Regions from separate parts of the Candidatus Amarolinea aalborgensis genome, predicted to be linked through region 1. Evidence: a T-box and tRNA genes for the amino acid it is inferred to sense, from the RefSeq annotation. Region 1 holds a T-box; the other holds one or more tRNA genes.
The links. The T-box of region 1 lies ahead of thrS (threonine--tRNA ligase). A T-box ahead of a tRNA ligase gene usually reads a tRNA of that ligase, here a tRNA-Thr.

Region 1 (3,411 bases):
TTGATGAACTTGAGATCGAAGCGCCCGGGCTGCGCAAAGTCCACCTGGTTCGTCGCCAGCGTAAACTCACGGCCAATCGCGCTCCAAATCTGCACGTCAATCTTGGGGCCATAAAACGCGGCTTCGTCCGGCACTTCCACAAAGGGTACGCCGCCGTTGCGCATGGCGTTGCGCACCATCTCCTCCGTCTTGAGCCACAGGCGCTCGTTGTCAATGTACTTCTTGCCCAACCCCTTGGCATGGTGCGTGCTCAGGCGCATGACATACTTTTCAATCCCAAACAGATCGAAGTACTGCCGGTACATCGCGATGACGCCCATGAATTCCTGCTCGAACTGCGCCTCTGGCACGTAGATGTGCGCGTCGTTCATCTGCATCGAGCGCACGCGCATCAGCCCAAACAGCTCGCCGCTTTTTTCGTAACGATAGCAGGTGCCGTACTCAGCCAGGCGCAGGGGCAGGTCGCGATAGCTGCGCGGTTTGGCGGCAAAGATTTTGTGGTGCATGGGGCAGTTCATCGGCTTGACGTAGTAGCGGACGCCTTCCAACTCCATCGGTGGATACATGCTCTCCGCGTAGTACGGCAGGTGCCCGCTGCGCAGGAAAAGCGACTCCTTCGTCAGGTGCGGCGTGCGCACGCGCTCATAGCCGGCCTTCATCTCCATCTCTTTCGCCAGCCGCTCCAGTTCTTCGATCAACACGCCGCCGCGCGGCAGCCACAGGGGCAGCCCCGGTCCCACCTCGTCATCGAAGGTGAAGATTTCCAACTCCTTGCCCAACTTGCGGTGATCGCGCTTCTTGGCCTCTTCGAGCATCTGCAGATACTGGTTCAACTCGTTCTTGTTGCGCCAGGCCGTGCCGTAGATGCGCTGCAGCATGGCGTTGTTTTCATCCCCGCGCCAGTACGCGCCGGCCACGCTCATCAGCTTGAACGCATCGGCCGGAATTTGCCCCGTATGCTCGACATGCGGCCCGCGACACAGGTCTTCGAACACGTCGTGCTTGTAGGTGCTAATCACCGGCGCTTCGTCCGTCTCGTTGCCGTACTCATCTACGCCGCCTTGCGCCAGGCCCGCGATCAACTCTAGCTTGTAGGGCTGTTCGTTGAAGAGCGCGCGCGCCTCGTCTGCGCTGACCTCGCGCCGCAGGAAGGGGTGACGCCCGCCGATGATCTGGCGCATGCGCTTTTCGATCACCTCCAGGTCTTCGGGCGTCAAGCCACGCGGCAGCTCGAAGTCATAGTAGAAGCCGTCTTCGATAGGCGGGCCGATGGCAATGCGCGCCTGTCCGGGGAACATCTCCATCACCGCCTGCGCCATGACGTGCGCAGCCGAATGACGCACCTTGTATAGATCATCCTTTTCGAGTTGACTTGACTTCGCCATGATTTCTCCTCCTTACGATCCTGATTTTTCGATAACAAAAAGCCTCTCGTCGTTGGGACGAGAGGCTCGCGGTTCCACCCAGGTTGAGATGCCGCGCCATCCGCGCAGGCATTTCCACTCTTTGGCCGCTAACGGCGCCAACCGGAATCTCTTACTGCTGGCAAGGCCAGGTTCAGACATTCGCTCCCAGGTGGTTTTCAACGCGTCGTTCACGACAGGGGCTTGCAGCCTATGGCCCCTATTCTCTGGCGTGACAACACGCGCCTACTCGTCCTGGTCATCGCTTTCTGTTTTTCACGTGCAGCGATTCTAGCACACCCCGTGCGCCGCGTCAATTCACCGCGGCGAACAAACAGCCTACAAAACAAAAACGCCGTGGCGACAACGCCATGGCGTTTGGTGGGCGATAGAGGGCTCGAACCTCTGACCTCGTCGATGTCAACGACGCGCTCTAGCCAACTGAGCTAACCGCCCTAACTTCCTCTATTATAACCAACTGCCGCGACTTGGCAAATCCGCAGACTTCTGAAGTTTGGCAGAGTTCGGAAGTCTATCTCTTACGCGGGCACAGGAAAGCGGCTGGCGAACTCGATCACGTCGCGGTGTACGCGTGCGATGACGGCCTGGTCTTCGACGTGGTGAACGATTTCACCAATCCAACGCCCGACCTGGCGCATGTCCTCTGGACTGAAGCCGCGTGTCGTGGCGGCCGGCGTGCCCAGGCGAATGCCGCTGGCTGTTAGGGGCGGCTTGGGATCAAAGGGAATCATGTTCTTGTTGGTGTGAATTCCCGCCGCATCCAGCGCCTTTTCGGCCGCTTTGCCGGTGACGCCAGCCGGCGTCAGATCCACCAGCATCAGGTGATTGTCGGTGCCGCCGCTGACCAGGCGCAGGCCCTGGCGCGCCAGTTCTGCCGCCAGCGCCTGGGCATTGTCCAGGACGCGCTGCTGATAGGCCACGAAATCGGGCTGGGCGGCTTCGTGGAAGGCCACCGCTTTGGCTGCGATGATGTGCATCAACGGCCCGCCTTGGATCCCCGGAAACACCGCTTTGTCAATGGCTTTGGCCCATTCTTCTTTGCACAAAATCAGGCCGGCGCGCGGGCCGCGCAGCGTCTTGTGGGTAGTGCTGGTCACAACGTCGCAGTAGGGCACCGGATCGGGATGTAGATCGGCGGCAATCAGCCCGGCGACGTGCGCCATGTCCATCATGACGTGGGCGCCCACACTATCGGCGATGGCGCGCAGCCGCGGGAAATCAAAATGGCGCGGGTAGGCGCTGGCGCCGACAACGATGAGTTTGGGGTGGTGCTCTTGCGCCAGCGCCTCCAGCTCGTCATAGTCCAGGCGCTCCGTCTCTTGGTTGACCCCGTAGTGCTTGAAATTGTACAGCTTGCCCGACTGATTGAGATGGAATCCATGGGTCAGGTGTCCGCCATGATCCAGTTTCAATCCCAGAACCGTGTCGCCCGGCTCAAGGAACGCCATGTACACGGCGGCATTGGCCTGCGCGCCAGAGTGAGGCTGTACATTGGCATGTTCGGCGCCAAAGAGCTGCTGCGCGCGATCAATAGCGAGTTGTTCCACCACATCCACAAATTCACAACCGCCGTAATAACGACGACCGGGATAACCCTCGGCGTATTTATTGGTCAAAACCGAGCCCATGGCCGCAAGCACAGCCGGACTGACGTAGTTTTCAGAAGCAATCAGTTCAATGCCGGTCGTTTGCCGCGCGCGTTCCTTTTCAATCGCGGCATAAATGACAGGATCGGTCGCGGCCAGGGCCTGGCGCGGGTCTGGAAGCTCAACCCAGGGCGCAAAGGATGGGAGCGCAGAAAAATCAGACATACGAGGCAAACCTCCTGCAAGATGAAACACAAAATGACACATCGTGCCATGTGGTCAGCATACCACTGCCTTATTTTTTTGTCAAAGGCCATGCGCAAGCCCTATCAGTGTCCGCGGCGCACCTGCGGCTGCGTTGCCAGGTTTGGACGATCGGACGCGGGTAGTAAAATGCTTGA
Region 2 (3,411 bases), on a different contig from region 1:
GCCGCGGCCAGGGTCAGCAGGATCATGCCCAGGCGCCAGGCGCTGACGATGGGGCGAGGCGATGCGTATAGCAGTTCGAGCCAGTGCAGGTGAATGACATCCAGCCCGCGCCGACGATTGACCAGCAGGCTGGGCAGGGAAAGGCCGCTGACCAGGCGCACGCTGGCCCCCGCAGCTTGCAGACCATCCGCCAACAGCCGTACGTAGGGGTTGAGTTGGACATTCGACACGAGAAGGATGCGGTCGTTCATGCGGTGCGCCAACGTCTCCACAGGCCCAGGGCTTCTGCGATTCCCTGCTGCAACAGGGCGCGTAATTCGGCATCAGTCGCCAGGATCAAACCGGCGTAGAGACCTACCCCGACGGCGCCGCTGAAAAGCAGCGAAATGATCGTCGCTTCGCCGAAGATGAGCGTGCGCAGGCCAAACGCGACAGCCGCGCTGACGATGGCAAAAGCCAGCATGGGCAGCAGCAAGCGGCCATACATACGCAGGGAGGCGCCAATCACCTTGTTGCACAGCCAGGCTGAGATGAACCAATCTACCACGGCCACGATGGCCGACAACGCGCTGACCCCGACCGCGCCCCCATAGTAAACTGCGGGGTAAAGGAAAATAAGCATGGTCGCCAGGCGCCAGATGGCGATGTAGGTCAGCCACTGCGGCTTGCCGCCCCCCTTGAAGACATTGCCCATGTTGGCGGCCACCGAGCGGCAGAGGCCGTAGACCGCCAGCAGCTGGATTGGGAGCACGGCATCGCCCCACTTGACCGGGTCAAGCACATGAATGAAATCCGCGGCAAAGAACATGGTCAAGATCGCGACCGGCACCGACAGCAGCGAAACGTAGCGCACGGTGCGGAAAAAGGTCAACCGGAAGTAGGGCAAATCGTCCTGCATGCGCGCGAAGGCCGGGAACATGACCTGGTTGACCAGCGCGGTGATCTGGGTGGCGGGGAGGTTCGAGAGCAGATAGGCGGTGCCGTAGACGCCGAGCGCGGCCATGCCGGCCACGCGGCCGACAAAGGCATCATCCACGTTGGTAATGGCAAAGATGAGAATCTGGCTGACCACCAGGTGCATGCCGTAGTTGAACATCTCGCGGGCAATGCGCGTGTTGAAGCGAAACGCCGGGCGATAGGGTACGACCAGCCAGACCAGGATGACGCCCAAGACTGCTTCCAGGATTTTGCCCCACACCAACGCCCATACGCCGTAGCCCAGCGCGCCCAGAATAATCGCCAGCGCGCCGTAACCCACGGTAGGAATGACATCGGGTATGACTTTGCGCTTGAAATCAAGCTCTTTGGCCAGAAGCACAAAATGGACGGTGCCGGGAGAACGAATGAGCAACGTAAATGCCAGCACCTGCACCACCGGCGTGATGCGCGGGTCTTTGAAGAAGACGGCGATGAAGGGCGCGCCGAAGTAGGCAATGGCCGCGTAGATGACCGAGGTCAGGTTGGTGATCCAGAACGTGACGTCAGAGGCTTCGGCAATGTCCTGCTTGCGGTAGATCAGCGCGGAGCTGAAGCCAAACTCGCGCAGGAGCTGCAGCGATTCCAGGGCCAGGAACGCGGTCTGGGCAATGCCGAAGTCCGCCGGGATGAGCAGCTTGAGCAGGATGATTTTGGACAAAAAAGAAAGGACGCGGGAGGCCATCGTCGAGATGAACACCCAAAAAATGCCCGATGCGATTTTGCGATCAAATGACATGCAGAAAATCCTCAAACTCAGAACTGCGCACAAAAAAGAGCAGGGCCGTGTGGACCCTGCTCCGTTTCGAGAGCCATCCGTCGGAATCGAACCGACAACCTAGCGCTTACGAAGCGCTTGCTCTGCCGATTGAGCTAGGATGGCATCGGCCTGCTGTTGATCCGCACACACCGGCAGACCCTGATCAGGCCAGGCATCGTGCGGCGGATAAACGTCTCAACGGACAAACCGATTATACCAAAGGTCAGCACGCTTGCCAAATGACTTGCGGGTGCGCTGCGAATGCGGGCCGGCGAGACGTCTGGTCAGCGCGCAGAGCGGCCCGCCGGCGGCTCCAACCAGCGCGCCGCCTGTTCTGGCAGGATCGAAAGGGGGCCTTTGGCTACGGTGCAGGTGGGCAGGGATTCGAGAAACTGCTGCCCATACTGCTTGCTCAACACGCGGCGATCGAGAATGACGCAAACGCCGCGGTCGCTTTGGCTGCGGATCAGGCGACCAAAGCCCTGGCTGAAGCGCAGAATAGCATCGGGCACCGCGTAGTTGAGAAACGGCTCTTCGATGGCCTCGCTGCGCGCGGCGAAGATGGGATCGTTGGGAACGGCAAATGGCAAGCGCGTGATGACCAGGCAGCTCAAGGCTTCCCCCATGATGTCCACGCCCTCCCAGAAGCTGCGCGTGCCCAGAAGCACGGCGCGTTCGGTGTTTTTGAAATTCTCCATCAACTGCCGCCGTGACGTACCGCCGCCCTGTTCGAACACCACGATGTCGCTCAACGCCAGCAGAGGCGCTACGGCATCACGCGTGCGCTTGAGCTGGCTATAGGCGGTGAACAACACGAGCATACGCCCTTTGGTGGCGCGGCCAATCTCGACAATCGCCCGCTCGACGGCGGCCTGGTAGCCAGGCGCATTGGGATCGGGGATGTCGGTGGGGAGACAGAGAAGGGTGGACGCCTGGTAGTCGAACGGTGAGCCGACAGCCAGGGTGTGCACATCCCAGGCGTGCAGGCGTTCCACCAGGTAGTCAAAGGAACCGGCCGTGCGCAGCGTGGCTGAGGTCATGATGACCGATGCCTTGTCGCGCAACAAGTACTGCTCGACCAGCCCGCCCACCTGCAGCGGCGCCGCGCGTAAGGAGAGGCGAAAAAGCGGATCTGCATCGGCGCGCTCGCTTTCGGCGGCCAGTTCCAACCAGTAGATGCCATTTTGATCTGGCTGTGCAATCAACGCGGAGACCTGTTCGTCTATCTCGCGCAGATGATGGGCGGCGCTGGTAAGTTCAGCCGCCAGCGTGTCGAAGTCGGCCGGGCTTTCTTGCGCCAGGATGACCAGCGCCTGTCGTAGATGTTCGATCTGCTCGCGCAGTTGGCGCCAGGGGAGCGCCAGGTCATCCCATTGAATCTCGACGCGATCCCACAGCGGTTGCGCGCGGGCGCTCGAAGTCAAGCGAACGCGCTGGTCGTAGGCGGTGTTACCCTGCGACTGTTCCGCCACAAAAGCCAGCAGTGTGCGTAGGAAATCGGGCAGGCGTTGACGGCAGATGGCGACTGCCTCCTGGCCGCGCTGCAGCCACAGCCACAGCTGGCTGAGATTGCCGAAGGCTACGCCACTGACCTGGTCGCGCACAGCGATGAGCAAACCGCCCCCACGTCCGCCGCCGGCCGGATACAGTTCATTCAACAGGGTGAGAAACGACAC

Region 2: it has a tRNA-Thr gene. The T-box ahead of thrS (threonine--tRNA ligase) is inferred to sense a tRNA for this amino acid. The anticodon was not compared.

What each region holds. Positions count from the first base shown of each region.
Region 1 covers NZ_UETR01000044.1:16,438-19,848, reverse strand. The annotation lists gene thrS (threonine--tRNA ligase) at 1-1,385, opposite strand, end outside; T-box leader at 1,436-1,675, opposite strand; tRNA gene ACPQ6D_RS21790 (tRNA-Val) at 1,783-1,859, opposite strand; gene ACPQ6D_RS21785 (serine hydroxymethyltransferase) at 1,943-3,235, opposite strand.
Region 2 covers NZ_UETR01000013.1:8,440-11,850, reverse strand. The annotation lists gene ACPQ6D_RS15710 (glycosyltransferase) at 1-251, opposite strand, end outside; gene ACPQ6D_RS15705 (lipopolysaccharide biosynthesis protein) at 248-1,714, opposite strand; tRNA gene ACPQ6D_RS15700 (tRNA-Thr) at 1,786-1,858, opposite strand; gene ACPQ6D_RS15695 (helicase C-terminal domain-containing protein) at 2,020-3,411, opposite strand, start outside.